4 regions of the Kurthia sp. 11kri321 genome follow, and region 4 is predicted to be linked to each of the others. Evidence: riboswitches for the same ligand, from Rfam matches in the RefSeq annotation. Region 4 holds a riboswitch; each other region holds the start of a gene.

Evidence for each region. Region 4 has a riboswitch for thiamine pyrophosphate ahead of ASO14_RS07800 (ABC transporter ATP-binding protein). Riboswitches for the same ligand answer to the same signal wherever they lie in the genome.
Region 1: it holds a riboswitch for thiamine pyrophosphate, as region 4 does, so the genes downstream of both, thiM (hydroxyethylthiazole kinase) here and ASO14_RS07800 (ABC transporter ATP-binding protein) in region 4, are expected to answer to the same signal.
Region 2: it holds a riboswitch for thiamine pyrophosphate, as region 4 does, so the genes downstream of both, ASO14_RS03825 (3-oxoacyl-ACP reductase) here and ASO14_RS07800 (ABC transporter ATP-binding protein) in region 4, are expected to answer to the same signal.
Region 3: it holds a riboswitch for thiamine pyrophosphate, as region 4 does, so the genes downstream of both, tenA (thiaminase II) here and ASO14_RS07800 (ABC transporter ATP-binding protein) in region 4, are expected to answer to the same signal.

What each region holds. Positions count from the first base shown of each region.
Region 1 covers NZ_CP013217.1:1,370,154-1,378,151, forward strand. Annotated here, with positions in the region: gene ASO14_RS07055 (LrgB family protein) at 282-953, opposite strand; gene ASO14_RS07060 (CidA/LrgA family protein) at 937-1,314, opposite strand; gene ASO14_RS07065 (LysR family transcriptional regulator) at 1,397-2,284, opposite strand; gene thiE (thiamine phosphate synthase) at 2,546-3,193, opposite strand; gene thiD (bifunctional hydroxymethylpyrimidine kinase/phosphomethylpyrimidine kinase) at 3,186-4,010, opposite strand; gene thiM (hydroxyethylthiazole kinase) at 4,010-4,765, opposite strand; TPP riboswitch at 4,909-5,006, opposite strand; gene ASO14_RS07085 (hypothetical protein) at 5,106-5,564, shown strand; gene ASO14_RS07090 (PadR family transcriptional regulator) at 5,610-6,146, opposite strand; gene ASO14_RS07095 (sensor histidine kinase) at 6,293-7,414, shown strand; gene ASO14_RS07100 (RNA polymerase sigma factor SigV) at 7,526-7,998, shown strand, end outside.
Region 2 covers NZ_CP013217.1:718,273-726,270, forward strand. Annotated here, with positions in the region: gene menD (2-succinyl-5-enolpyruvyl-6-hydroxy-3-cyclohexene-1-carboxylic-acid synthase) at 1-1,702, shown strand, start outside; gene menH (2-succinyl-6-hydroxy-2,4-cyclohexadiene-1-carboxylate synthase) at 1,690-2,511, shown strand; gene menB (1,4-dihydroxy-2-naphthoyl-CoA synthase) at 2,530-3,348, shown strand; gene ASO14_RS03820 (NtaA/DmoA family FMN-dependent monooxygenase) at 3,410-4,714, opposite strand; gene ASO14_RS03825 (3-oxoacyl-ACP reductase) at 4,745-5,497, opposite strand; TPP riboswitch at 5,611-5,710, opposite strand; gene ASO14_RS03830 (PfkB family carbohydrate kinase) at 5,860-6,957, shown strand; gene ASO14_RS03835 (pseudouridine-5'-phosphate glycosidase) at 6,960-7,874, shown strand; gene ASO14_RS03840 (o-succinylbenzoate--CoA ligase) at 7,971-7,998, shown strand, end outside.
Region 3 covers NZ_CP013217.1:1,671,537-1,679,534, forward strand. Annotated here, with positions in the region: gene ASO14_RS08645 (PTS fructose transporter subunit IIABC) at 1-889, opposite strand, end outside; gene pfkB (1-phosphofructokinase) at 902-1,816, opposite strand; gene ASO14_RS08655 (ring-cleaving dioxygenase) at 1,984-2,970, opposite strand; gene ASO14_RS08660 (MarR family winged helix-turn-helix transcriptional regulator) at 2,989-3,420, opposite strand; gene ASO14_RS08665 (sensor domain-containing diguanylate cyclase) at 3,544-5,358, opposite strand; gene tenA (thiaminase II) at 5,465-6,163, opposite strand; TPP riboswitch at 6,263-6,366, opposite strand; gene ASO14_RS08675 (2-isopropylmalate synthase) at 6,434-7,998, opposite strand, start outside.
Region 4 covers NZ_CP013217.1:1,508,051-1,516,048, reverse strand. Annotated here, with positions in the region: gene leuB (3-isopropylmalate dehydrogenase) at 1-39, shown strand, start outside; gene leuC (3-isopropylmalate dehydratase large subunit) at 59-1,468, shown strand; gene leuD (3-isopropylmalate dehydratase small subunit) at 1,481-2,071, shown strand; gene ASO14_RS07810 (RNA polymerase sigma factor) at 2,208-2,720, shown strand; gene ASO14_RS07805 (hypothetical protein) at 2,707-3,990, shown strand; TPP riboswitch at 4,053-4,161, shown strand; TPP riboswitch at 4,227-4,334, shown strand; gene ASO14_RS07800 (ABC transporter ATP-binding protein) at 4,356-5,132, shown strand; gene ASO14_RS07795 (ABC transporter permease) at 5,129-5,869, shown strand; gene ASO14_RS07790 (ABC transporter substrate-binding protein) at 5,869-6,864, shown strand; gene ASO14_RS07785 (thiamine phosphate synthase) at 6,865-7,443, shown strand; gene thiO (glycine oxidase ThiO) at 7,430-7,998, shown strand, end outside.

The DNA of each region.
Region 1 (7,998 bases), 140 kb from region 4:
TAAGCTACAATTTACATCATTAGTCTGAAGAAAATAGAAATAGAGACGTATAAAGAATGAAAGTATCTACAAATGTTAGAAGAAGTTGAGTTTGACCAAATAACAAAAAAGTGAGGATTAATCGTGCGACTTTTTGTTGATACTTCGAAAATCAACATAATTTACTTGAAAAATCATTCAAGAAGAATAAACTGAGAATCTTGTTGGAAAATTAATATATATTAAAAAGAAAGAAGTCGCCTTGGATATTAGAGCGACTTCTTTCTTATAGGATATTAGTTTTAAAAGAAAAAGATGGATAAAATAATACTAACAAGCGCTGCTAAAATCATCGCAACAGAAGCGAAAGATCCTTCCAATTCACCGATGGAAAAAGCAGTTGATGTGCCACAACCATGTGCACCCATACCGAGTAGTAAACCTCGAGCAGAAGCACTGCGAATTCGCATGAATCGAATAACTAGCGGCCCAACAATGCTACCAGCTAATCCAGTGACAATAACGAAAATCGCTGTTAGATTGGGTTGTCCACCTAGCATGGTAGAAAGATCCATGGCAATCGGTGTTGTAATAGAGCGCGGCATCATACTATGAACCATCTGACTTGAAAAATTTAATGATTTTGCTAAAAAATAAGATGATGTGAAAGCGATGATTACCCCAATAATGAGGCTACCAAGAATAGCCGTAGCATATTGTTTAATTAACGCGCGATTTTTATAAATAGGAACTGCAAAAGCCACTGTTGCAGGACCCAATAATAAACTAATATAATGTGCTCCGCGCGCGTAGGTCGCATAGTTAACATGAAACACACTTAAAAATAGTACGAGCGTAACAGGACAGATAATAAGAGGCGAAAGCCAAAGATATGGATAACGCTTTGCGAGTATTTTACTGAGCATATAAATGAATAAAGTTAAAACGATACCAAGACTAAGACTTGAAATCATCAGTTTGCACCTTCTTTCTTGAAAGAAAGTGAGCTGTCACGCCTGTACCCATCATGACAAAAACTGTACTTATAAAAATAATAATAATAAGTTTTATACCCACTATACCGAATAAGTCAGGGTAATTCATGATTCCCACTGCTGAAGGGATAAAAAATAAAAGTAGTTCGGCAGTTAATAATTTCGCTCCAACATCTACCAATTTTAATGGAATAATACGGAGGTACAGTGCCAAAAAGAGAAGTACAAGACCGATGACGCTTCCCGGAATTGGTAAGTGTGCATACGAATGTATTGCATTCCCTATGAGTAAAAAAGTTGTGATGATTAAAATTTGCACACAAATTTGTATAATTTTCATATAGTTTCCTTCTATCTAATAAGTTTATATCAAATTGTACACCTGTTTTAACCATTCGTAAAATTAAATATTTTTATATTTTTCATTCCGTTTTGGAATAATTATCTTTAATAAATTCGATAAACTTTTTCATAGCGTGTGAACAATAGCGACCTTTTTTCGTAATGAATGAAATTTCCCAAGGAATGACAGGATATACGGGAATCGTTTTAATGATATCAGCATTCGCTTTTGCGGCGATGGATTCTGGGAAAAGAGCTACACCTAGATTATGTTCGACCATTTGGCTAATGAAATCCCACTGCGAACTAATAAATGCAACATCGGGAATGAATCCTGCTTTTTCACATTCTTCGATAATACGGTCATGAATGGTGAAGTCGTCACTAAATAACAGCATTTTTTCATTTTTTAAATCGAGCATTGATACATTCTCTTTTACAGCGAGAGGATGATCCTGATGAACAATAAGCTGTACTTGTTCTGTAGTGAAGGGAAGTAAGTCATAATCTTCTTCATGTGCAGGTAACATGACAAATCCGCCATCTAAGTCCCCATCAAATACGCGTTCTTTGACGACATTTGCACCTACTTCATCTAGTGTAATCGTAATTTCAGGATAGATTTTTTGAAAAGCTTTCATCATTTCTGGGAAAAATAAAATGCCAATAAGCGGTGGCATACCGAGTTTAATATGTCCTTTTTTTAAATCTTCTAAGTCCTCTAATACGAGATGTACTTCATTGACCATTTGAATAATTTTGAGCGCTCGCTCGTAAACTAATGCGCCTGCATCTGTTAGTACGCTTTTTCGTTGGGAACGATCAATTAAAGTCGTATTCAATTCTGTTTCAAGTAGCTTCACAACTTTACTGAGAGTTGGTTGTGTTACATGTAGTGAAGCAGCAGCTTTTGTAAAGCTTTGTTGTCTTGCTACTTCTGTAAAATAAATTAATTGTCTAACGTCCATATGTAAGCCTCCAAATGCATTAGAATACATTTATTGTAACATTTTGTATAGAAAAAATAATGAAATGCTCTAAATCTTCTGTAAAAATATTTTATTTAAGCCTTTTGTATGAAAAAGAAACAGACTGAGACATAAGTGTAAAAAACACCATCCTACATGAGCATAAGAAAAACTGGAATCACACTGTGGCGTGGTTCCAGTTTTTTATTGTAAACGCTGAGAAGGGGCTGAAATGTTTTGTCCTATTCTGTTTACTAAGTATTAAAGTTGTTGTAAAAAGCGTTCATTTTCTTTACGAAAAGCCTGTGTCGCTTCACCAGGATTTTCTGCTTTTGAAATGGAAGAAATAATCGATACACCATCAGCGCCAGCTTGACGTAAATCGTAAACATGCTCGGGTTGAATACCACCGATTGCGACAATCGGCAGGGTAGGAATAGATTGTGCGGCTTCTGTTAAAAATGTTGTACCAGCAGGCTTTTTTGCATCTTTTTTGGATTGTGTTGAAAAAATAGGGCCGATTCCAATATAGTCAGCACCGTCCTGTATTGCTTGTTGTAATTCGTCTTGTGTATGAACGGACACACCGAGTATTTTATGTGGTAGTTGTTCACGTACTTTCTTTGCATCGACATCATCTTGTCCAACATGAATCCCGTCTGCATTGAGTCTGATTGCCAATTCAACATCATCATTTACGATAAAAGGAACATCATAACGTTTACAAAGAGTTTGGCAGTCTTTTGCAAATTGAACATAAGCGTCACCTGTTAAACACTGTTCACCTTTTTCTCGCCACTGAAATAAAGTAATCCCATTTTGTAATGCAGCTTCTAATACAAAGAGTGGATCACCTACAACGTCTTGACTTCCCATAATAAAATACGTTTCAAGTAATTGTTTATTCAATTATCTCGACCTCCACTTTTGCTTTTGTGTTATAAGCGAAATGATTCGTCGGACCATGGCCATGCCCAATACCTAAACCATGTGAAATAGCCGCATGGATAAATCGCTTCGCTTCAATAAGTGCTTCTTTCATTGGTAGACCTTTTGCTAAGAAGGCAGTTAGTGCTGCTGAATACGTACAGCCTGTACCATGAGTATCCTTCGTTTGAACACGCGGGGCAGAAATGGTTAATTTATCACCGTTTTTAAAGAAAATATGGTCAATCGCAGCTTGTTGTTCAGGTGCAAAATGTCCACCTTTCATCACGATGACTTCAGGTCCCATAGCGAGTAATTTTTTAGCTACCTGTTCAACATCATCATAAGTTTGAATTTTCATGCCTGTCAGTGCCTCTGCTTCTGGAATATTCGGTGTGAGAACAGTCGCTAGTGGGAATAGGTGAGTAATCATCGCATCAACTGCTTCTTGTTGCAGTAGTGTGGCACCACCTTTTGCAATCATGACAGGGTCAACAGTAATAGGTGCTTGTACATTCTCTAGTTGTTTTGAAACAGCTTCAATAATAGATGCTGAAAAAAGCATCCCCGTTTTTAGTGCATTCACATTAAAATCGCTTTGAATCGACTGTAATTGTTCCACAATGAAATCTTCGGGTAACGCATAAACAGCTTGTACGCCATACGTATTTTGTGCAGTAACAGCTGTTAAAACAGATGTACCGAATGTTTTCAATTCTTGAAATGTTTTTAAATCAGCTTGAATACCGGCACCGCCACCTGAATCAGATCCGGCAATCGTCAGTGTAATCGGTAACATTATTTAATCCCTCCAAAACTCATTTGTTGTAGTTGGTTTAGGATGTGCATTTGAAAATCGCCAATACCATTGCTGTGATGATGTGCAGTTTCTGCGACTTGTTTATAGTCTTTGTGAATTGTGATAACACTTTGTAGTGCGTCTGTATGTGATGCGATTGAAGCAGCTGTTAGGGCAGATAATAAGCAACCAGCTCCTGTAATTTGTTCCATCCATGCATGTCCGCCGTTTATTATGTGAACCGTCGTGCCATCTGTGATTAAATCTTCTACACCACTTACAGCAACAATCGTTTTGTAGCGTGTTGCGACTTGTTTAGCTGCTTCTTCAATTTCAAAAGATACCTCACCTGCATCGACACCACGAGAGGTGACTTTAATTTCCGCAAGAGCCGCTAACTCACCAGCATTACAGCGAATGGCTGTAAATTGCACATGTTGTAATAGTTGTTCGACTGTTTGTTTACGATATTTAGAAGCACCGATGCCTACAGGATCTAAAACGACTGGAATCCCTTTTTTATTTGCAGCTTGTCCAGCTAATATCATCGCATCGACTGTGCGTGTATTTAACGTACCGATATTAATTAATAATCCATTTGCGATTTGAACAATATCATGCATTTCTTGTATTTCATCCGCCATGATGGGCGATGCACCTACTGCTAAAAGTCCGTTTGCAGTAAAGTTTGTTACGACATAATTCGTAATACAGTGAACAATTGGTTTCGTTGAATGAATTGATTGGATACTCATTTTTAGTTACCTCCATTGATGAATGAAAAGCAAATTCATGAAGCTTCTCATACTCAGTTTCACTAAATTAGAGGACGGGTTTCTGCTTTTTCACTATAAAAATAAAAAAGCTGCTCAACGAATTAATCGTAGAACAGCATTACATGCGAAAAACAGCTGCTCCCTACGCCAGTATTAACTGACAGGTTCAAAGGGTCAGGTTTTACCTTCTCAACTCCTAAGAGTCCCCCCGCAAATCTAGTATGGTTAGAGCATACCATATTTAGACCATTTTGCAAGGTTCCGCTTTAGTAAAAATAGGTTGTCTTGTATAATGAGAACAAGTATGGAGGGAAATTGTGTGAAAAATCTATCGTGGTATATTTCTTTAGGGATTAGTTTTTTAGGTTTCATGGTCATCAATTATTATTTTACGTTGGACCCTACTGAAAAAGTTGGAAACTTAAACCCTGCTTTCTTTTTAATTGTTTTATTAGTGCCTTTCCTGTGTGTCAGTCTGTTTATTACGTGGAGCGTTGGCGTATCTTTTTTTGAAACAGCAACAAAAGGAAAGCTAGCATCAGCAATTCTTATTATTGTCGTGATTTTTATTTTAGCAGGCGGTACAGAATATCAATATGTAACAAGTCAAATTGAAGTTTTTGGCGGAACATGGAATGATTCGAAATCGATTATTTACGGTCGTTCACCGTTTAATAGTTATACAAATGATTGGTATTTTAATGAATCTGTCTTTTTAATCATTCATACAATTGCTTTTTCGTTAGGAAGTTTATTCCGGAGTAAAGTGACAGATTAAATAACAAAAAGACTTGGGCTCAGTGCCTAAGTCTTTTTTGTATGCTTAAATATGTTCTGCAATTGCGTCACGAATATCTTGTAGCCATTTTAAGTTTTCGTTAAATTGTCGATTTGCATGTCGGATAATTAATTGAATATGATCAACATCTTTTACAGAAGGATGTGAACCAGCTTCAATAATCGAATCGATTCGCTTACTCTCACGCTCGATTGCCTGATCTAATAGACCAATTACACGTTTTAAATCAACATACTTTAAAAATAAAATAGGAATATAGAGACTTTGTACATCTGCTAAATTAATCGAGTCGAATGTTTTATAAATGAGTTCTACCATATACGCACGTCCAGCATCTGTAATGGCATAAACGGATTTTTCAGGACGATTTTCTGTATGAATGACTTCGATTTTTTTAATATATCCTTTTTTTTCTAACGAGTCGAAATGATAATAAAGTTTTCCATCACTTAATTTAAAACTTGGATCAATATCAACAATATTTGTGAAGAGCTTTTTGATAAAGTAGGGATGGTAATTATTTTCAGATAAAATCCCTAAAATAAAAAGTTGAATTAACATCACTTGATGCCTCCAATAAATGAAATTTACGTCGTTATTCTAATAGTACACGATATTGTAAAAGGAAACTACAGAAAACAAGATGTTTCTAGCTTGAAACAGTATTTTGTTATATGATAGACAGAGAATTAAGGAGTTGAACGCGTGTGTCAAAATGGTATTCTATTATACCGAAACATCCCATTCAAAGTATTTTAGCATGGGTATTTATTTGCTTTATTCCATTTTATTCAGTATTTAAAAATCAAGATCATACGACGCAAAGTATTGCAGCAGCCATTCTGATTACATATCTGATTTGTGTGTATTTAGATTTCAAACTACCAAGTGGTTTGACGTATATGTGGCTATCATTTGAGATGATTATAAATGCCGTTATGTCGATTTTATATGGCTATTTTTATTTTTCTATTTTTACGTCATTTTTAATTGGACGTATTCGTAGTAAAGTCGGCTTTTATATTATGTATGGCTTACACATTGCGGCAACAGTTGGTGCGATTATTGGTGGCTTTTTCATTGAAACGGCTATTTATATTCAGCAAATTCCATTTATGGTTGTCATCGTGTTCGGTACGATTTTAGCACCATTCTATTTATTCAGCCGTACACAGAGTGACCACTTAGAAAATAAGTTGAAATCAGCAGAGAATCGTATTTCTGAATTAAGTGTTGTAGAAGAAAGACAACGAATTGCACGTGACTTACATGATACACTTGGGCAGAAATTATCAATGATTGGTCTTAAACTCGATTTAGCGATTCGTTTAGTTGATAAAAATCAAGAACAAGCGAAAAATGAGCTATCAGATATTCGTAAAACGGCAAGTATGGCATTAAAAGAAGTGCGTGAAATGGTGTCCGATATGAAAAAAATAAAAATTGAAGATGAATTATTGCATGTCCAACAGATTTTAGAAATTGCCAATATCGATTTAAAAGTAAAAGGGCAATTAAAACTTGAAGAAGTACCACTTATTTTAGAAAATACATTGAGTATGTGTTTAAAAGAAGTTGTTAATAATATCGTACGCCATAGTCAAGCAAAGAAATGTACGATTCGTATTGAGCAGACAGATAAAGAAATTCGTATGACGATTTCAGATGATGGAATTGGCTATAATACTGTACAGGGTGAGCAAGGGAATGGAATTAAAGGCATCCAAGAACGGATTCAATTCGTCAATGGTACAGTGAACTTTGAACAAAACAAAGGAACAACGGTTACAATCATTGTACCTTTTGTTATTGTGTATCAGGAAATATAAAGAAATGAGGGGCGCAGAAAAGCGTACCTCATTTTTTTATATTAAATGCAAACTTTTTATAGAAGGACATACGTCTATTACACGTATACAAACATAGAAGGAGCCCTTAGCATGAAATTTACGCGTAAAAAGCTACACTACGATGATCAGCTGATCCAATTAATCGAACGCTATCAAAACGATTTTTATCGCCTTGCTTATAGTTATACAAAAAATGAGCAAGATGCATTAGACGTCGTACAAGATAGTATCCAAAAAGCAATGCAGTCTTATGACAAATTAATCGAAAAAGAAAAATTAAAAAGTTGGTTTTATAAAATTGTTGTACATACATCACTCGATTTTTTAAGAAAACATAAACGAGTTCAAGTGATGGAAGATGAACAATTACAAGCGAATCAAAGAAATTTTCATGATGCTTATGAAAATGTTGATTTAGAGCACGCGCTTGACGACTTACCGACGATTTATCGTGAAGTTGTAATTTTACGATTCTTTGAAGACTTAAAAATTGAAGACATTGCTTTTATTTTAGAAGAAAATACAAATACGATTAAAACACGTTTATATAAGGCATTACGCCT
Region 2 (7,998 bases), 790 kb from region 4:
TTATGTTTATCGAATCATCGGCTCATTAGCAGAGTATGGCGTAACCGATGTTGTTATAAGTCCAGGATCACGTTCGACACCTCTTGCTTATGGGTTTGCATCTTCTAAAGAGTTTAACGTATTTCGACAAGTAGATGAGCGCTCAGCAGCCTTTTTAGCGCTAGGTATGGCGAAAACAAAAGCAAAGCCTGTTGCGTTACTCTGTACATCAGGAACAGCAGCAGCCAACTACTTTCCTGCGATTGTAGAAGCATATTATGCACGAGTTCCACTTATTATTTTAACAGCAGATCGTCCGCATGAACTGCGTGATGTTGGTGCACCGCAAGCGATTAATCAACCAGACTTATATGGACATCATGTGAAATGGTCTGTTGATTTACCAATTCCAGATGAATATGAAGCGACACTGCCTCATATTGAGCGTCATATTGCACGCGCTACAACGGTGTCAATGGCTTCTCCTAAAGGACCTGTACATTTAAATATTCCTTTTAGAGAACCACTTTTGATTGATTTTCAAGATGAATTACCAAAGCCAACTTTTCATCAGTCATTTACTGCAAAACTCGTACCAAGTAATGATGCACTACAATTTTGGAAAGAGGCTATTCAACAAGCCAGAAAAGGTTTTGTTGTAATGGGGGAATTAGCAGAAGGTACAGATTTAAACGAAGTTTGGTCATTTATTCGTACATTAAAGTGGCCTGTCTTAGTTGAAAGTTTATCGCAGCTACGTACCCAAGTGCCAAATGACTGTAAGCATTATGTGATTGAACATTATGATAGTATCTTAAAAAATGATGTATTTAAAAAGAACATGCATCCAGATACGGTCATTCGATTTGGTGCGCAGCCTGTTTCAAAGCCGCTAACACTATTTTTAAAAGCAGTGAAACCACGTACTTTTATTACAGTAGATGAAGATAGTTTATTTAGAGATCCGTTAGGTGTTACAACTACACACATTCAAGCAGAAATCGGTTCTTGGATGTCTGATTTTAATGTAGATGAGATGAACTATGACGCGGAGTACCAACAAATCTTTACACGAGCAAATGAAATTGCGTGTCAACATGTGAAGGTCTATATTGCTAAAGAACATGATGAAGGTGCACTGGCAGGAATGCTGTTTGAATACTTACCAAATGAAAGTGATTTAGTTGTGAGCAGCAGTATGCCAATACGTGATGTAGATACATTCTTCTACCAAACAGAACGTGATATTCGTATATTTGCGAATCGTGGTGCAAATGGTATTGATGGTGTTGTATCTACTGCAATTGGCGCGCAATTAGGTACGATGCGCGACACGTATTTATTAATTGGTGATTTAGCGTTTTTACATGATGCGAATGGTTTGCTTGCGAGTCGTTATCAAGATACACAGTTAACGATTATTGTGATGAACAATGATGGTGGTGGTATTTTCTCTTATTTAGCACAATCGTCTGTTGAAGCGCATTATGAACAACTATTTGGTACACCTACAGGACTTGGCTTTGAGGAATTGGCACGTATGTATGACGCACAGTATGAGCATGTTCATACGAAGGAAGAATTTAAGTCTGTTTTACAACAACCGAAAGAAAAAAATCTTCGAATCATTGAAGTACAAACGAATCGTGAAGATAATGTTGTCACACATCGTAAACTATGGGCAAGCATGAATGAGGAGCTTAATCAATTATGGCAAGTGTAATAACGAATATACGTGGCATTGATGTACATTATGAAGTGCACAATGCACGACAAGAACAAACAATTGTCTTTTTACATGGCTTTACAGGTAGTACACGCACGTGGGATGAAGTGATTGAACAACTTCCTGCTACACATCGTCTGATTACAATTGACTTAGTTGGACATGGTCAGACGGATGCACCGAAATTATTGCGCTATTATTCTATGCAAGAACAAGTTGAAATACTAGAAGCCTTCTTCGAATGGAAACAAATCGAACAATTCGATTTAATTGGTTATTCAATGGGAGGACGTGTGGCGTTAGCTTATGCAATGAATTATCCACAACGTATTCATACGCTAATTTTAGAAAATGCGTCACCGGGTTTAAAAACGATTGAAGAACGTGAGCAGCGTATTCAGTTGGATCATTTACTGGCAGATCGAATTGAACAGCGAGGTATTGTGGATTTTGTTGATTATTGGCAAGATATCCCGTTATTCCAAACACAAAAGTTATTATCTGAAGAAAAGCAACATGCGATTCGAGAAGAACGCTTGAACCAACAAGAGATTGGCTTAGCGAATAGTTTACGTGGAATGGGAACAGGGCAACAAAATTCATATTGGCCGGAGTTGTCAAAATTCGAGAAAAATGTGGTATTATTAAATGGAGAGCTTGACTTGAAGTTTATAACAATTTCTGAGCAGATGAAGGGACTATTTCCAAATGCTCAACAAATTGTGGTACCAAAAGTTGGGCATGCAATTCATGTGGAAAATCCACAATCTTTTGCTACAATAGTAAAAGAGCAATTACATCTATAATAGTAGGAGGAGTTCATAATGACTCGTCAATGGGTAACAGAACATGTCTATGAAGACATTAAATATGAATCATACAATGGAATCGCAAAAATTACGATTAACCGTCCAGAGGTTCGTAATGCATTCCGTCCAAAAACAACTGCTGAAATGATTGATGCTTTCACACGTGCGCGTGATGATGCGAAAATCGGTGCTATCATCTTAACAGGTGAAGGCGAAAAAGCATTCTGTTCAGGCGGTGACCAAAAAGTACGTGGTAACGGTGGTTACGTAGGTGACGATAATATTCCACGTCTAAATGTATTAGATTTACAAACATTAATTCGTAAAATTCCAAAACCAGTAGTTGCGATGGTAGCAGGTTATGCAATCGGTGGAGGTCACGTATTACATGTTGTTTGTGACTTAACAATCGCAGCTGATAATGCACGCTTCGGTCAAACAGGTCCTCGCGTAGGTTCATTTGACGGTGGTTACGGTGCAGGTTACTTAGCACGTATTATCGGTCATAAAAAAGCACGTGAAATTTGGTTCTTATGCCGTCAATATGATGCACAAGAAGCACTTGATATGGGCTTAGTTAATACAGTAGTACCTTACGAGCAGTTAGAAGACGAAACAGTGAAATGGTGTGAAGAAATGCTTGCACTGTCACCAATGGCTCTTCGTATGTTAAAAGGTGCATTCAATGCAGATTCAGACGGTCTTGCAGGTATTCAACAACTTGCAGGTGACGCAACACTTCTTTACTACACATCAGATGAAGCAAAAGAAGGTCGCGATGCATTCAAAGAAAAACGTCAACCAGACTTCGGTCAGTTCCCACGTTTCCCATAGAACTTAAATAATTATAAAAAGTAGCGTAGACCTTTGGATGGTTTACGCTACTTTTTTATTATCATAATCCCATACGTTCACGAAATGTATGCTCCGTATAAGCCTCTCTAAAAAGTCCTCTTTTTTGCATTTCAGGAACAATCATTTCAACAAAATCTTCTAAACTGTCAGGTAATGTTGGAGGCATGAGGTTAAATCCATCAGCTACGCCTTCCTTAAACCAGATCTCCATTTGGTCAACAATTTCCTTTGGTGTACCAATCAATGTACAATGTCCACCGCCAGCATTTAAGTAACCGAGTAATTCTTTCACAGTTGGATCGGTATCACGAATGATTTCTAGAATCGTTTCATAGCGTCCCACAGGTCCATTGAATGCTTCTACAGAAGGTAATGGAGGGACCTTTTCATCAATATTCCAATTTAAACAGTCTTGCTGAATAAATGAGCTTAATTGTTTTAAAGCAACTTCAATTGGGAGAGCTTGGTCCAATGCTTCTTTTTTAGCTAAAGCTTCTTCATGTGTATGACCTACATATGTTACTAATCCAGGTAAAATTTTAATATGTTTCTTAGGTTTAGATGATTTTTCAATTGCGTCATTTAATTTATGTCGAAAATTTTTAGCTTGCTTGAGGTTCCAAGAGACTGAATAGACTACTTCAGCATGATTAGCAGCTAAAGCAACGCCCTGTTTTGAAGCACCTGCTTGCATTTTGACCGGTGCACCTTGTGGACTTTTTGGTACAGTAGAAGGACCTGCAACTTGAAAATAATGACCACTGTGATTAAAAGAGTGAATATTTGAAGCATTGATAATTTTATTTTCTTCACGATTATGGACAAAATCACAAGCATCCCAAGATAAAAATAGTTGATCCATAAGTATCGAAAATTCTTCAGCTTTTTCATATCGTTGATTATGGAGAGGTAATGCTTCCATACTGTGATTACGAGCTTCATTATCACTCATTGATGTAACAAGATTCCAACCTACGCGCCCTTTAGTGAGATGATCTAAACTTAATAGCTGTCTAGAAACTGTATAGGGATTAGAAAAAGTACTTGAAATAGTGGCAACTAAACCAATATGATGCGTTACTTGAGAAATAGCTGTTAAATTAATTAGCGGATCAAACCAAAATGCAGGCATGACTTGTGCATCATTTGCTGGAAAAGCATGATGATCTGCAAAAAATACAGCGTCCAATAATCCTTTTTCCGCTAGTTGAGCTAATTCTTGATAATAAGAGATACTTCCAATATCCTCAATGCGTGAATTGTCCATTAGCCAAGCTGCTTGATGATGACCACAACCATATAGTAAAACACCTATATGTAACTGTTTTTTTGTAGTTTTTAACATGATTTACACCTCAATTTATTTGGATAGTGATTAGTTCATTGTTAAACCACCATCTACTGTAAAGTTTTGTCCTGTAATTCCATGTGCTTTTTCGGAACATAGATAAGCTACCATATTCGCAACATCTTGTGGCGTGGTTACTTTTCTTAAAGGTGTAGATTGAGAGATTAAATCGAATACTTCAGGTGTTGTAACAGCACTGGCATCTGTTGTTTTTAAAAGACCTCCTGAAACAACATTTGCTCGGATGCCATAGACGCCTAATTCTGAAGCGAGATTACGTGTGAAACCAATCAAAGCTGCTTTAGCAGTTGTATATTCATGATAAGGCACGACAGGGTTTTGAAATAAATTAGTACCAATGCTAATAATGCTACCGTTTTTTCTTTCAATAAACTGTGGAATCACACTCTGGCTTGTATTGAATGCAGCTTTTAACGTACCATCCAGCTGTTTTTGATAATCATCCCAAGAAAGGTCTTTAAAAGATTTTTGTTTAATCGGATCGAATTTAAAGTCGATTAATGCATTATTTACAACAGCGTCTATTTGACCAAAGTGTTCTGTTGCCATGTTCATTAATTGATCGACTTCTTTCCGATTCGTTACATCAGCTTGAATAGCAATCGCTTTGTCTCCACCAATTTCAGCTACTAATTTTTCAGCAGCTTCTTTACTTTGATAATAATTAATGACAACTTGAAAATCTTGTTGTGCAAGTGTTTTGACAATAACTGCACCTAACCCTCTACTTCCGCCTGTAACTACTACTGTTTTTTTCATTTAAAACAACTCCTCTTATTTATTTCAACTTAAATAAAAAATACACAACCTTCGTAGGAAAGTTGTGTATAACAAATCATTGCATAACAAAAAAGTACAGACTTTTTTCAGTATGTATAGAATTGACACTTTCCTACGCTAGTATTAACTAGTTCAGGTTCAAAGGGTTTGAGTAGGACTCATCTCAGTTAAATAACACCCCTAGTGTAGACCTATTAAGTTACATTGAATACTAACTTATAAGGTTTATATTGTCAAATTTGTTTATTATTTATATTGATTTTAAACAAAAGTTTGTTTTTATAAACATTTGACACGAGACTTAATTTTGTTTATGATGTAAACAAATAAAACTTAGGGTGATGACATTGACGGAGAGAGAACAAGCACTGATTCAACTCATTAAGGAAAACCCGTTTATGCAGCAACAAGAGATGGCTGAAAAATTAGAAATGTCGAGACCGGCTCTAGCTAACTTAATATCGGGGTTAGTGAAAAAGGGTAAGATTATAGGGAGAGCATACGTATTGCCAAAAGAAAACAAAATTATATGTATTGGTGGAGCCAATATGGACCGAAAACTTCATTTGAAGGGACAGGTTCAGATGGGGACATCAAATCCTGTAACATCTACAGAAAGTGTAGGTGGCGTAGCGCGAAATATTGCTGAAAACTTGGGAAGGCTTGGACATCAAGTGAGTTTACTGACGACTGCTGGAAAAGATTCTGATTGGCAAGCAATTGTTGCAGCTTCGAATGCTTTCATTCATTTAGAAGAAGTCGAGCAGTTGGAACAATGTTCAACAGGTTCTTACACAGCCATTATGGATGAACAAGGCGAGTTGGTTATGGCAACAGCGAATATGGACGTCTATGATGCATTAACACCACAAATTCTAATGAAGCATGAACATGTTTTATCGACTGCTCCGGCAATTATAGTTGATTTGAATTGTCCGAAAGAAACAGTTGATTATATTCAACAATTTGCAGTAACGAGAGAAGTACCTCTTATTATTGTGCCGGTATCTTCTCCAAAGATGAACCGTATGCCAACAACATTAGAAGGCGTTACATGGTTCATCTGTAATACAGATGAAGCCGAAACATTAACAAATCGTACGATTACATCAGAAGCAGATTATTTACAAGCAATTCAAGAAATCGCTCAGATGGGCGTAGAAAATGTCGTAATTACGGCTGGCGCAAAGGGAGTTTATGCTGCAAACAAGAACTTGATGCCAACACATTTTGAAGCACGAGCAGCAAATCAAATTGAGGATGTTACAGGCGCAGGAGATGCATTCGTCTCAGCAGTTGTACATGCTTGGTTAGAGAAGTACACATTTGAACAGACGATTCAAGCAGGATTAATCAATGCGAAAAATACGCTTGAATCTAAGTTTACTGTACGTCCTGAATTAACAAAACAATCGTTAGAACAAGAACTGGAGGATTAATTATGAAACAATACATCGAATTATCAAAAGAAGTACAAGAAGGAATGGACGCTGGTAAAGCTATCGTTGCATTAGAATCAACAATTATCTCACACGGTATGCCATACCCACAAAATGTACAAACAGCACGTGAAGTAGAACAAATCATTCGTGAACATGGCGCAGTTCCAGCAACAATCGCAATCATCGACGGTAAAATCAAAATCGGTTTATCAGATGAAGAATTAGAAATGTTCGGTAATGCGGATAATGTAGCAAAAGCTTCTCGTCGTGATATTCCATACTTAATCGCAACGAAAAAAATCGGTGCGACAACAGTAGCAGCGACAATGATTGCAGCTGAATTAGCAGGAATCGAGTTATTCGTAACAGGTGGTATTGGTGGCGTTCACCGCGGCGCAGAAACAACAATGGATATTTCAGCTGACTTAGAAGAATTAGCAACTTCTAAAGTAGGTGTTGTATGTGCAGGTGCAAAATCAATTTTAGATATTGGTTTAACACTTGAATTCTTAGAAACAAAAGGTGTGCCTGTTATTGGATATGGTACAGACGAATTACCAGCATTCTTCACACGTAAATCAGGATTTGATGTAAACTTCCGTCAAGATACACCTGCAGAAGTTGCAGCAACTTTACGTACAAAATGGAATTTAAATATGGCTGGTGGCGCAGTAATCGCTAACCCAATCCCAGAAGAAGATGCATTAGACCATGACTTCATTACAAATATTATTCATGAAGCATTAAAAGAAGCAGAAGAAAATAATATTCAAGGTAAATCAGTTACGCCATTCTTATTAGGTAAAGTAAAAGAGTTAACAGAAGGTAAGAGCCTAGTAGCTAACATTGCATTAGTAAAACACAATGCGCATGTCGGTGCTCAAATCGCAGTTGAATTAAATAAAACAAAATAATATACGAACGGAAACCTTTCGATTTGAGGGGTTTCCGTTTTGTATTTCACATGTTTCGTATTAGAATAAGAAAGGATGAAAACAATAGAGTTAGGGATGAAAAAAATGATACCAAACTGGATTG
Region 3 (7,998 bases), 160 kb from region 4:
ATCCAATTCCTTTTTTCTCATCGCCGTCTTGTTCATCTGTTGATTTTCCTGAGTCAGAATGGAAGATAGAAGCATTTCCTTCTACTGCACGCTCTAATAATTGATCTGTTTCATAAATCGCTTTTGAAACAGGTACTTGAATTACTTTTTTACCATCAAAACGAGCCATCTCGACTTTTGTATCCGCTGCTACAATAATCGCATCTGCTTCTTCAATTTCAGCTTTTGTAAGTACATTTTGTGCACCACTTGAACCGTTTGTTTCAACTTTAATGTCGATTCCTTTTTCTTTTGCGACATTTTCTAATTTTTCAGCTGCCATATAGGTATGCGCAATACCTGTTGGACAAGCTGTTACAGCAAGAATTTTAACCTTCTTCCCTGTTGTTTGTTGTTCACTTGAAGTAGTAGTCGCTTGCTTGGGCTTTTCTTCATTTGTTTCTTTTTCTTCAATAATCGATAAAACTTCTTCCTTCGTTTTCGCTTCACGTAGACGAGTTGTAAAGTTAGAATCCATTAAAAACCCTGCTAAGCGAGATAATGCTTCTAAATGAAATTGTCCTGCACCGTCTGTCGCTGCAATCATAAAGAATAAGTCCGCATTTTTACCATCTAACGAAGCATAATCCACACCTTTTTCACTACGCCCAAAAGCAATTGTCGGAGTTTTTACAGCGGCTGTTTTCGCATGTGGAATCGCAATACCATCACCAACACCAGTTGTACTTTCTTCTTCACGCTTTAAAATTGCGGCTAAAAAGTCATCTCGATTATTTAGCCTTCCTGCATGATCGAGTACATCTGCTAATTCTGCAAGTACCTCTCCTTTTGTGCCACCTGACAGCGATAATTGTATCGTATCGAGAGGCATCAATTCTGTAATTTTCATGCGTTTCACCTCTTAAATTGTTTGAATTTCGACTTGTGGAACGAGTTTTTCTACTTCTTCTTTATGGCATAAATCTTCTTTAAAAGCTGTAGCACTACCTGAAGCAACGCCGTAACGGAATGCATCTTGTAAACTTTGCTGTTGTGCTAATTGAGCAACCATACCTGCCACAAGTGAATCGCCAGCTCCTACTGTATTGACAACTTGTCCTTTAGGAGCTTTTGCCAGAAATTGTGTGTCACTACTCACACATACTGCACCTTCACCACCAAGCGATACAATTACAAGTGATACATCTTGTTCTGTTAATTTTTTTGCATGTGCTACAGCTTGTTCCAATGTGTCGATTGTATCTCCTACTAATTCACCTAACTCGTGCTGATTCGGTTTAATAAAGTACGGTTGATATTGTAAAAGTTGTTTTAAGCGTGGTCCTGACGTATCGAGTACCCACTTTGCACCGGTTAATGCACAACTTTTTTGAAGTTGTTCAAAGAACTCATCCGTCACCGTTTCTGGAATACTTCCTGAGACTACAATCCAATCATCTTCTTTTGCGTGTAATTGTAGAAAATGTAGTAGTTGCTCTATTTCTTGACTTTGCAGTGTGGGTGCTGGGCCATTCAGTTCCGTCTCTTGCTGTGATTTAATTTTGACATTAATCCGCGTTACACTATCTACTTGAATGAATGCAGAAGGTACTTGTTCTCTTTGTAAAAACTGTTGAATATAATCACCTGTAAATCCACCGACAAAACCAAGTGCTGTAGCGTCTACTTCCATTCGTTTGAGTACACGTGAAATATTAATGCCTTTACCACCAGGGTAATAACTTACTTCTTTTGCACGGTTTAACGTATTCGCTTGAAAATCATCTACATATGGAATGTAGTCAATTGACGGTGCAAATGTAACAGTATAAATCATCGAATCCCCCCTCCATCTCTTTTTTAATACTCTAATCTATAACCTTTTACCCGATTGGATTCAGGATTAAAACGCTATTTGGTTATAACTGCTATACCTTTACCCTTTCAGAAGAAATTTAATATAAAAAAAGAGAATCACCTATAAAGATGATTCTCGCTTGTTCATTATTCGTATTCTTTTTCAAATGTTTTTGTTGAGCGCACTGTATCAAAATGACGAACAACACTTTCGATATAATCACGTTTTGGTTCTAAGAATGGTGGAAGTGATAATTTTTCACCCAATGTTTCATAAGGTTCATCTCCCATAAATCCTGGACCGTCCGTTGCGAACTCAAATAGAATGCCTTGTGCTACACGTGCATAAAGTGATTCAAAGAAGTGACGATTCACATAACCCGATGTATTAAATCCGATTTCTTCCATTCGTTTTGTCCAGTAGTCTAACACTTCACGGTCCTCTACTCGGAACGCCGCATGGTGAACAGTTCCAAAACCTTGTCGACCATTTGGTGATGTTTCATCGTGTTTCACAATAACACGCGCACCATTTCCGCCTGTTCCTACTTCAAATAGATGGAAGTCTCCTTCTTGTGCGACTTCTTTAAATAATAGTGCTTGTTCTAGCATCATTTTAAAATATTTAAAATCAGCAATGGTAATTTCGATTGGTCCTAAACCAGTAATCGCATATTCAAGTGGGATTGGACCGTTTTGCCATGGTGTACCACTTTTAATCCCTTCATTATGTTCATCTGATACAAGTTGGTATCGTTGATCATCAAAATCAGTAAATGGTAATACTTTTACACCAAATTGTGTTTGAATACCGTCGTGTTTTACACCTAAACGTGTAAAGCGTTTTGCCCAATATTCAAGTGCTGCATCATCTGGTACACGGAAACCTGTACGTGAAATCTCGTTTGTACCATGTGTTCCTTTTGGAATTCCTGGGAAGTCAAAGAATGTCATATCTGTTCCAGCTGAACCTCGATCATCCGTAAAGAATGTATGGTATGTTTGAATATCATCTTGATTGACTGTTTTTTTCACTAAACGCATACCTAATACATTCGTAAAAAATTCGTAGTTTTTTTCTGCGCTACTTGTAATAGCTGTGACGTGATGGATACCTTTTAATTGTTGATTCATGATTATTTCCTCCGTTAATTACATATTTTTGGCGTGTAATCCTACTGTTTTTAAAGCTGTAATGAGTTGCTGTTTTTCATGTTCATCTACAACATTAAATAGCTTTTCAACTAATGCTTCATGTTGTGGAAAAATACGTTCAATAAATGAGCATCCTTCTTCTGTAAGTGCTGCAAACGTGACGCGTCGATCGGTTGGACAGGCTACGCGCTCGACATAGCCTTTTTGTTGTAATTTATCAACAACATATGTGATACTGCCACTCGTAATTAAAATCTTCTCACCAATGCGTTGAATCGGTTGATCTCCTTTATGATAAAGCAATTCTAATACCGCAAATTCTGTTAAATTCAGCTGATAGCGTTGCATGTCCTTTCGCAATACTTCTTCAACTGTCTGAGACGCTCGAAGTAGAACCGTCAATGCTTTTAGCGATAATTCTTTTGACATTTTATCCACTCCTTTTATCTCGAATTAAAATATCTTGAATTAAAGATAACATGGATTAAAAATACTGTCAATTAAAAAAGACACAACTTACAGCATGAATTCTCACACTATAAGTTGTGTTTGCTAATGTAAATTTTTTACTCGAACACAGTTGCGCCCTGCATTTTTTGCTTCATATAATTGTTGGTCTGCTATTTTTACAAATTCAGTTGTATTAGTAAATTGCGCTTCTGTCAACGCAACTCCTCCTACACTAATTGTTACAACTTTACATTCACGCCCTAAATGTTCTAGCTCTGCTTTTTCAACTGCATTTCTCATATACTCTGCAATATCGAAAGCTTCGCTATAAGTCGTAGCATCTAACAACACAACAAACTCTTCTCCACCATAACGCGTTAATTCCGCACGAGCAGGTAACGCATCTGTTAAAATTTTTACAAGGTTTTTTAATAGTTGGTCACCTAAAATATGACCATAATAGTCATTATATTTTTTAAACTCATCGACATCTAAAATTAAAATAGCAAAAGGTACTTTCGTGTCTTTATAGTGTTTATATAACTTTTCTAAACTACTACTTAAATAATGACGATTAAAAACTCCTGTAAGACTATCTAATAAAGCTAGTTCACGTAATTTTTCATTACTTTCTTCCAATTGTTTCGTTCGGATGCGAATTTTTTCATCCAAAGATTCATTGAGGGAAATCAATTCTTTATTCAGTTGTTCAACTTGTAACCATTGTAGAGCAAATTTCCGACAAAATAGTATACACTGGATACTAATAAAAATGCCTAGCATGATAAAAGTAAGATGAATTGAATTTCCAGCTGCCGAAACGCGAATCATGTCATGTATGGCCCCTACAAATACTAATAGTATCCCCACAAGTGTAATCACTTGTGTCAAATCATGCCAATTTATTTTTCTAATAACACTTACAAGTAAAAAGATATAAAAAACATACATAAAAATCAAAATAATATTAAATAATTTTTGATACATGACCGTAGAAGAAAATGCCGTAAAGAAAATAATTACAATCATTATATAGTTATAAAAAGTAATGAATTTTTTCGGGACCGCTTCGCTAAACATTTTATATACATAGCCTACATAGAACAACATAACAATTTGAGGCATAATAAATGTTAGACGTAGAGCCACGCTCCAATCTAGTTGGTTTAAAAAGGCTGTATATAAATAATAGTCCGTGAAAAAACCCCATAGACTTGTTGCTGCACAAAACATGCCATAAGCTAAAAATTCCTTTTGCTTTCTTCTAAATGCATAAAAAAGTAATGAAATACATGCAGTTAATGTAATACAGCCAATTAAAAAGACTTGCCAAAACTCATGTTGCTGTTGCTTTTTCACGATAATTTGTTCATTACCGATAGATATACTTTTCCTCAAACCACCACTTACATTCTCAAAACTAATCATTTGAAACGTAATTTGCAACGTCGTTTGATCTACGCGAAAACTAGGTATTTGTGGTTTCATTTGTTGTACAGCTGTCTTATTACTTTTTAGGAGGCTTCCATTCTCTTTGATAAGTACATTATTTACATATAAATTATAGCTACTATATTGAAAAGGTATATAAAATTTTAAATAGCGGCCAACAAAAGATTCAGGAACTTTAATCGTTGTACTATAAGTCGCACGATCAGAGTCAATATTTAAACGCTGATTTAGCATATAAGGTACTTTGACAATATCGCTGTTTCCAAGCTTAATTTCTTCTTTCATATCTTGTGGATCAAACAATTCACCACGTATAAAGTTCCAGTTTCCATTTAAATTTTCATAAAAAGTATCGTAATTTGAATGACGAAAATCATGTGTTGTCATTGTGGTAGCAAAACTCATCGGAGCGTACGTCATAAAAAGTATACAGAATGATAAAAGTGATACAAACCATTTTTTCATTTACGCCCCTCCTTTACATCCGTTAGTTATTCCCTTTTTCTTATAAAATTACTACTTATTCATAAAAAAACACCCACCGAATAAATTTCAGTGGGTGTTCATTCTATTATATAGAACTGATTTTGTCAGCTTGAAGTTCCTGAGGCCAGTGAGAAATTGTGTTCCCCATCTCCCAGAACAAATATTCAAAGCGAGTTGTTTGTAAGAAAATTTCTTTAACATGTGCCAGTTCATCACCTGTTAAATCAGCTGCTAACTCATCCATCAAATCAATCATATTTTGTGCGCTATGTTCAAATGCCGGTTCACTATACATACGCACCCAGTCACCGTAAAGTGGATGATCGACAGCTCCAGGAATTTGTGCGAGTTCACGTCCAATCTCTAAATAGCTCCAAGCACATGGTAAGATAGCTGCGATCACATGCGCAAGTGAGCCATTCTGCGCTTCTGATAACATATAACGAGTATAAGCTATCGTTGTCGGCGCTTCTTTTGCTTCACGCATCTCTTGCTCTGAAATCCCAAAACGCTCTGCATATTTACGATGCAGTGCCATCTCAATTGATAGCGTATGATGGACTGAAGCTGACAAGCGTGTCATAACATCTAAATCGCGTGCTTTTTGAATCCCAATCGCAAACACTTTTGCATATTGAATTAAATATAAATAATCTTGAATCATGTAGTGACGAAATTTCTCTGGTTCTAATGTTCCGTGACCAATTCCTTGTACGAATGGATGTGCGTGATTTGCACGCCAAATCGGTCGAATTTCCTCAATTAATTGCTCTGAAAACTTCATCTTTTTTCTCTCCCTTTTCACAAACACGAAGGAAACAAAAAGGCCACTCACCGCATTACGAAAATCGTAAAAGACGGAGAATGACCTGCAAATAATATGCTAAAAATGTCACTTCTTCCTTACGACAGTGCGAACTGTATCAAGTTAGAGGGTTAAGCTACTGCTCTCTCAGCCAATTCTATATGGCACCCCTAGTAGTGATTGTTTGTGTATTTAATTGTTAGTACACACCTATCATCTATGACAACAATTGGAAAGTCAAGCGATTTTTTAAACAGGTTCTGGAATCGAGATGAACTGATCGACAACAATCGTATTAATCGCATTAATATAAGCAAGTGCACTCGCTTTAATGACATCTGTATCAGAAGCTTTTGCAATATATGTTTCGCCTTCATATTCAACTTGTAACTTCACTTTACCGATAGCTTCTTTACCGCGTGTCACACTTGAAATTTTGTATTCAAGTAGCTTTACTTCGAATGCTGTTACTTCTTGTAGCGCTGAATACAATGCATCAATTGAACCTGAGCCAACTGTCGCTGCTTTCAGTACTTCCTCACCGCGACGTACCTTCACACTTGCAGACGGGAAGATTTGATTCGAAATCACTTGAATGTCTTCTAAGTGGTAGAAAGCATCACTATGAAGCGCAACTTTTGCATCTTCATTTGTACGTTTGAAATAATTTTCTACTAAAATGAATAGGTCATGGTTATACACTTCTTTTTTCGTATCAGCCAACTTTAAGAAATCCGCAAAAACCTCTTCAAATTGATCTGGTGTTAAGTTGCCTAACGCTAAGTTTTCAAGTGCATTTTTCACCGCATGACGACCAGAACGAGCTGTTAATACTAATTCCATATCGTCTAAACCAACCTCTGTTGGGCTCACGATTTCATAAGCATCACGTGATTTTAATAGACCATCTTGGTGAATACCAGATGAATGCGCAAAGGCATTGTCGCCTGTGATTGCTTTATTTACTTGTACATCAAGTCCCATTAAGCTCGAAACGATGCGCGATGTGTTCATAATCTCTTTCTTGTTGACTCGGGTATGTGCATTGAAATAATTTGAACGTGTTGATAGTGCCATCACGACTTCTTCAAGTGCTGCGTTACCCGCACGCTCACCGATTCCATTAATTGTACACTCTACTTTATCCGCACCATTTTTAATTGCCGCAAGTGTATTCGCTGTCGCCATACCTAAGTCGTTATGACAGTGAACACTTAGTAATACAGAATCATCTAAGTTTTTCATACGATCATTTAATTTACCAATCATTTCACCGAATTCTTCTGGTACTGCATAACCAACAGTATCTGGTACATTAATCATCGTTGCGCCAGCTTTCATAACAGCTTCAATTGTTTTCCATAGATATTCAAAATCAGAACGCGATGCATCTTCTGTTGAATATTGTACTTGTGGTAAAAGTGTTTTTGCGTATTTTACTGCATCTACACCAATTTGTAGAATTTGATCTTTTGATTTTGAGAATTTTTTCTCTACGTGAATATCCGATGTACCAAGTACCATGTGAATCATTGGATTTTCTGCGTATTTTACAGCATTGTAAACTGAATCAATATCCGCTTTCACTGCACGCGCTAAAGCTGTGATCATAATATCATCTGTATTTCCAACTTTTTGTGCGATTTGCTTTACTGCATTGAAGTCACCTTCTGATGAAGCGGGGAACCCTGCTTCGATAATATCTACTTGTAATTTTTTTAATTGATGTGCCACTTCTAATTTTTCGTATAAGTTCAATTTCGCTCCCGGAACTTGTTCTCCATCACGTAATGTTGTATCAAATAGCCAGATTT
Region 4 (7,998 bases):
ATCGAACCAGCTTATGTAAAAGAACAAACATTTATTTAATGATGATGAGGTGAAGAATATGGGGAAAAATATTATTGAAAAAGTATGGGATCAACATATTGTCTATCAAGAAGAAGGAAAACCAGATTTATTATATATTGATTTACATTTAGTACATGAAGTGACGTCACCACAAGCATTTGAAGGACTTCGTTTAAATAATCGTGTATTACGTCGTCCTGATTTAACATTTGCGACAATGGATCACAACGTACCAACGAAGAATTTACCAACAATCAATGACCCAATTGCAAAAAAGCAAATTACAACACTTGCGGATAACTGTAAAGAATTCGGTGTTGAATTGGCTGACATGGGGCATCCAGATCAAGGGATTGTCCACGTTATTGGACCACAACTTGGTTTAACACAACCAGGTAAAACAATCGTTTGTGGTGATTCACATACATCAACACATGGTGCATTCGGTGCGATTGCATTCGGAATTGGTACATCAGAAGTAGAACACGTCATGTCCACACAAACACTTTGGCAAGCAAAGCCAAAAACATTAGAAATTCGTGTAACAGGCGAGCTTGGTTTTGGCGTAACAGCAAAAGACGTCATTTTAGCGATTATTGCAAAATTCGGCATTGATGTTGGTACAGGGTACATTGCAGAATTCACAGGTGATGCGATTCATCAATTATCAATGGAAGAACGTATGACGATTTGTAATATGTCGATTGAAGCAGGTGCAAAAGCAGGTTTAATTAGTCCAGACGAAACAACGGTTGAATATTTACGCGGACGTAAATATGCACCACAAGGCGAAGCATTTGAACAAGCTGCGAAAGAATGGTTAGCACTTGCAACAGACGCAGATGCAACGTATGATCGTACAGTCGTTATTGATGGTTCTGAAATTGAACCATTCGTTACATGGGGAACAAATCCTTCAATGGGTACCGGGATTTCAAAAACAGTTCCATTTGCAAAAGATTTAGCAGATGAATCAGACCGTCAAGCGCTTGAAAAAGCACTAACATATATGGATTTAGAGCAAGGAACACCAATCGAAGACATCGCAATTCAACATGTATTCATCGGTTCTTGTACAAACTCTCGTCTACATGATTTACGTGCCGCTGCAGAAGTCATTCAAGGTAAAAAAGTAGCAGACGGTGTACGTGCTATTGTCGTACCAGGTTCTTATTCTGTGAAGCAATTAGCAGAAGCAGAAGGTTTAGACAAAATCTTCTTAGATGCAGGATTTGAATGGCGTGAATCAGGTTGTTCGATGTGTTTAGCAATGAATGAAGATGTTGTACCTGCAGGTGAGCGTTGTGCTTCTACATCGAATCGTAACTTTGAAGGTCGTCAAGGTGCAGGATCACGTACACACCTTGTAAGTCCGCCAATGGCAGCCGCAGCCGCAATCGCAGGCCATTTTGTTGATGTACGAAAAGTAATGAACGTACCTGTATAGGAGGGGAATTGTATGGAACCAATTAATATCGTAAAAAGTATTGTGACACCATTAAATCGTAAAAATGTCGATACAGACCAGATTATTTCAAAAGAGTTTTTAAAACGTATTGAACGTACAGGTTTTGGTCAATATGTATTCTATCATTGGCGTTTTGATGCAAATGATCAGCCAATCCAAGACTTCGTATTAAATCAGCCAAAATATGATGGTTCATCTATTTTAGTAGCACATGATAACTTCGGGTGTGGTTCATCGCGTGAACACGCACCATGGGCGATTTTAGACTACGGTTTCCGCGTTGTTATCGCACCAAGTTTTGCAGATATTTTCCATAATAACTGCTTCAAAAATGGAATTTTGCCGATTGAGTTACCTGTTGAACAAGTAGAGGCGATTTTAGCAAAAGCAGAGGCAGAAGATTTACAAGCCGTTGTAAATTTAGAGGAGCAAACCGTAACAGCTGGCGAAGATGTTTATCGTTTTGACATCGATCCTTACTATAAAAAAATGTTAATCAACGGTTGGGATGAAATTTCGTTGACGTTCCAATACGAAGAGTACATTTCAAAATTCGAACAACGTAAAGCACAAACTGTATAAATTAAGATAAGCTATCTATGGATGTTGGGGATTCCCAATCATTCAATAGATAGCTTTTTTATTTTTTTTTAATATTTTCAAAAAAATGAAACCTTTTATAAAAAGTATGCGACGATAGAGGTGAAGGGGTGAAAATATGACGATGGAAGAACTGATTGAGGCATATGCAGATTATTGTTATCGTGTCGCTTTTATTTATGTAAAAGACCACGGGGCAGCAGAAGAAATTGTACAAGATGTTCTACTCGCACATTATCGAAATGAACATGCTTTTGAACAACGTGCCTCTTTAAGAACGTATTTAGCCAAAATAACCGTACATAAAAGTCAAGATTATTTACGAAAGAAGAAAGGGAAGTGGCGCTTCTTTTTTACAAAAGAGAAGGAAGTCGACATAGGCGATTCGACGATTAACCCAGCGAATCTTTATGGAAGAAAAGAAAGAAATGGAGAAGTAGTAGATGCTGTTTTACAACTGGATGAAAAGTATCGTGCCATTATTTTATTTCATTATTTTGAGGAATATACGCTTGCAGAAATTAGTGAGATTTTATCGATTCCACTGAACACTGTAAAAACGCGTCACCAGCGTGCGAAACAACAACTCAAACAATCGTTAAAGGAGGTTTATTTTGATGAAGAATTTTAAACAATCATTTCAACGAGAGATGAATCAATATAAAATGTCAGAACAGGCAAAAGAGCGAATGATTCAAAAAGGAAAAAAAGAGAGAAGAAAAGTCATCTATAAACCCCTCCTATTAACTGCTTGTATGATGGTCGTATTCGCTGGCATTCTTCTTATGATTTTCCAACAACAAACGACACGCGTTGGACAAGCAGAAGATGGGATTCAGTCGATTCGAATTGATACAGAAGCGCGTTATGAAGAAGACGGAACAACATTAACGAATCAATGGTTTTCAAGCGAGCGAGAACTATCTTCTTCTAAATTTGAAGCATTTCAAAAAAAATTAAATGCGAGTCCTGTTATAAAAAAAGAAATAGAACCACCTTCTTTATACTATGTTGTCGAAGTAACGAAAGAGAACAACGAAGTCGAAACCTTTTTACTATTTTCGAATGACGAAGATACACAGTATTATGTAAAAGAACTTGATACAGATAAGATTTATAAATGGGCTGACAGTGTAGAGGAAACGGAACTCTTTTTCAAATTAAAACCAAGTGTTATGGAGATAGCACTCATCGCATTTATTTTATGTATACCCACTTTATTTTCAACATTATTCATTGAAAAAGAGAAGAAAGAACCCTATGAATATCAAAATAAAGTGAAAAATATTTTCGGGAAAATAGCATTCGTTACGACTATGCTTTTTGCATGGTACGTCATTTGGAAAACCAGAAATATTTTTTATGGTTTATTAATCTTTACATTTGCATCAATTATCGGTTCATTCAATAAAAACCATATTCGAATGAGCCGTCCAAATGCGATGAAGTTATTAGAAGGAACGAAGGATATACTGAGTTACACATATGCCTTTACAATATTTATTTTTATACTGTACCGTAATCAAAACGCTCTATACGTAGGAATTGCCTTTATTGTTTTAAGCTTTATTTTATGGTTTGTCATGAAAAATCGTGAAGAAGTAACGTGTCCACATTGCGACGAAGTGCTCGACTATCGGACGACGTGGAAACTTCAGTGGGGTATGAAGAAATATCAAGCATGTGGACATTGTGCACAACCGATTTATTTAAATAAAAGGCGCATTGATCTACAAGGCTTCCTGCTAAGTCTTGTGTTAGGCGCATTGTCAATCGGAGCGAATCTATATGGAATTCACATAGCGTATATTATTGGTGTCATCATCGTGTATGTTCTTTACTTTATATTATTTTCACCGCTCTTTATTCGTGTCGACAAAGAGGATAAACCACTTTGGTGATGAAAATAAAACCAACTATTGCATAAATTACTAGGGAGTGCTATACTCACCTTAACAAAATCATAGTGTGCTAGGAGTGCTGGTGTTGCCAGCTGAGATGGAGCCGTAAGCTCTGGATTCTTTCAACCTGATCTAGTTCATACTAGCGTAGGGAAGCCGTTTCGACCGAAAAAACAATTTCAGGTCCCTGTTTCGATACGTGTATGGAGACAGGGGCTTTTTCTAATTTCATAATGCTTCACCACTAGGGGTGCCGTTTTTACGTGCTGAGAGAGGTTTCGACACCTTAACCCTTATTACCTGATCTAGTTCGGACTAGCGTAGGGAAGTGGCATGCGATGATTCTGTCATTTGCAGCCATTTCGATTCTTTGTCGAGATGGCTTTTTTTATAGAGGAGGAAGATCATTGGAGAGTTTAGCTTTACAAGATGTCTGTTTTCGTTACGAAGAACAACCCATTTTAGACCATGTTCATTTTTCCATTCAAGAAGGTGAATTCGTTTCGTTAATTGGTCCAAGTGGTTGCGGAAAAAGTACGATTTTTCGTCTCATTACAGGTCTATCTCAGGCACAATCGGGACAAGTGACCGTAGCGAAACAACCGGTAGGCTATATGCCACAGCAAGATTTACTGCTTCCTTGGCGAACGGTATTACAAAATACATTGTTGCCATTAGAATGTCAGCGAATACCGAAAAAGAGAGCAGAAGAACAGAGTAAGGCGTTACTCGAGGAATTTGGTCTAGGAGCTTACATGCATAAAAAACCAAAAGACTTATCGGGTGGCATGCGCCAACGTGTTGCCTTCATTCGTGCATTGAATGCTTCACAAGATGTACTGTTACTCGATGAACCATTTAGTGCACTTGATGCACTGACGAAGATGGAGTTACAAGATTGGTTATACATACAAGCGAAGAAATGGCGTAAAACCATTTTATTTATTACGCATGATGTGGATGAAGCGCTCTATTTATCAGATCGTATTCTAACTGTACAGCAGACACCAATTCATACGCTACACGAAACGATTGTCCCAATGGAACATAAAAGACAGCGTTCAGATTTAGCAAGTAAGGAGGTGCAAGACGTGAAGCAACAACTGATTTACATGTTGCAACAAGGACGTCAGCAATTATGAGAAAAAATGCACCTGCGATTTACGTGAGTGTGGGACTGCTACTCATTTGGGAAGTATTTGCGCGCTGGCTAAATGAGATGTACATCTTACCGTCTCCAACAGCCATCTTACAAAAGATGTGGGATTTTAGAGAAGCTCTATTTACCGTCCATTTACCTGCAACACTACAAGTACTTTGGATTGGTTTACTAATTTCAATTATTTTAGGCATTGGCCTCGCGATTATGATGCACCTCAGTCATTGGTCGGAGCGCGCATTCTATCCGCTACTCGTCGCGTCACAGACGATTCCCATTACAGCACTCGCGCCCATTTTTGTTTTATGGTTCGGTTACACGATTTGGAGTAAAGTGCTTGTGACTGTCCTCATTGCGTTTTTCCCGATTGCGATGAGTATGTTTGATGGACTGCGTAGTACAAAGCGTGAACTAGAAGAACTCATGCGAACGTACGGGGCGACAAAATGGCAAATTTTTTGGAAGCTACAACTTCCGTCAGCGCTACCACAGCTATTCTCTGCTTTTAAAATCGCTGTACCGCTCAGTATTATCGGCGCAGCTGTTGGGGAGTGGCTCGGAGCACAGGCAGGTCTCGGTTACTTCAGTAAACGAATGATGACACAGTTAGACGGAGCAGGTGTATTTGCGCCTATCGTTCTATTATCTACGATGGCGATCATTGCTGTCTTCATCATTCGAATCATTGAAAAAAAATATATCGTTTGGAGGAAAGATTAATGCGTTTGATGAAATTTTTTGTACTATGTAGTTTGTTAGTTGTCGTATTAGCAGGTTGTTCAAGTAAAGCAAAAGATGGTAAAGAATTAAAAGAAGTGACAGTTATGCTCGATTGGTATCCGAATGCGATTCATAGCTTTCTCTATGTAGCGATGGAAAAAGGTTATTTTAAAGAAAAAGGACTTGATGTCAAACTACAATATCCATCGAATCCAACAGACCCACTGACTTTAACAGCTGCTGGAAAATCAACCATTGGTATTTACTATCAGCAAGATGTCATTATGGCACGTGCGAATGAAGGAGTTCCAATTCAGTCGATTGGTACGATTGTCCAATCACCACTTAGTCAATTGATGTCACTAAAAGAATCGAATATTCAACGACCACGCGATTTAGAAGGAAAAACAGTTGGTTATGGCGGTACACCATTAAGTGAAGCGACAATTAAAGCGATGGTAAAAGAAGATGGGGGCGACCCGAATCAAGTGAAGTTAGTCGACGTAGGCTTTGAATTAGTATCCGCACTCATTACGAAAAAAGTGGATGTTTTAGCAGGTGGTCTAATTAACCATGAGCTACCTGTCATGGAGGAAAAGGGCTATCCGATTTCAACAATGGACCCATCGGAATTCGGTGTACCAAAGAGTCATGAAATTGTCTTCGTAGCAAGTGACCGTACGATTGCGAAAGACGAAGCAACATTAAAAGCATTTTTAGAAGCAGCGAAACAAGGGTTTGATTATACGAAGAAGAATCCAGATGAATCGCTTGCTATTCTATTAGATCATCAAGAGAAAGACCAATTCCCACTGACGAAAAGTATCGAGGAAAAAAGCTTGAAGATTGTAACAGATAAGATGGAGACGAAGGAAGAGCCGTTCTTATCGGATAATCCAGCCAGCTGGGAAAAGCAAAATGAGTGGCTCGTTCAACAAAAAATTGCCGATAAAATGGTGCCAACAGACGAGCTATATAAAGAACTGGTGAAGTAGATGAAGATTCATGTTCTTTCAGATGGCAAGCAGACGAATGAACAGTTTGTAAAACGTGTTATGCATGCAGAAACCGAAATAGACGCACTACATTTTCGTGAATATGAACGCACAGCAAAGGAGTTATATCAGCTTATAGATCAGTGTCTACAAGCTGGTTTTCCTCTTCATAAAATGATCGTCCATGATCGGTTAGATGTTGCCCATGCACATCAAATTCAAACCGTTCAAGTTGGTTACAGAAGTCTACCTATTCCCGTAATTCGCGTGCGCTTTTCAGAATTTTCAATTATCGAATCAGTTCATTCTATTGAAGAATTACATAAGAGTGAGGCGGATCAATGTATGTTATCACCGATTTTTCATACAAGTTGTAAAAAAGATGCGATTCCTTTAGCAGCAGATATTCTCCAAACAGCGAAGCGTCCGTATATTGCATTAGGAGGGATTACGCCCCACAACGTACATCTTGTGAAAAGTGAAAGAATAGCGATTCGCTCGGGTTTTTGGGAGGCAGAAAATGGTTGTGACATATTAAAAATCTATCGTGAAATGAGGGAGAACTATGAAGAATTATGATGTCATCATCATTGGCGGCGGTGCAATCGGCAGTTCAATCGCCTATTCGCTTTCTAAACGAAAAAAGCGAGTAGCCATCATCGAAAAACAGATGATTGGCAGTGGTGCTTCATCTGCGGCTGCTGGTTTACTCGGTGTACAAGCAGAGTGGGATGCGGAAGATCCACTCTTTCACCTAGCACAGCAAAGTCGTCGATTATTTCCAAAACTTCAAGAGGAAATTCGTACACTCTCAGGCATTGATATTGGTTATGAACAAAAAGGAATCTTGCGCATCGCTCATACAGAACAAGAACTCGCACGTATTCATGACATTATGAACTGGCAAAGTGCGTGTGGTGAAGTGTGTGAAGCGATGACGATGGCACAAGTACAGCAGATAGAACCAGCAGTGTCATCTAAATTATATGGTGGTGTATTTTGCCGAGATGATGGGCATGTACTTGCAAAGGACTTAACAAAAGGCTATGCCGCGAGTGCCGCAGCACTTGGTTGTGCCATTTACGAACATACGGAAGTGACCCAGATTATAGAACAGCAAGGAGAAGTATGTGG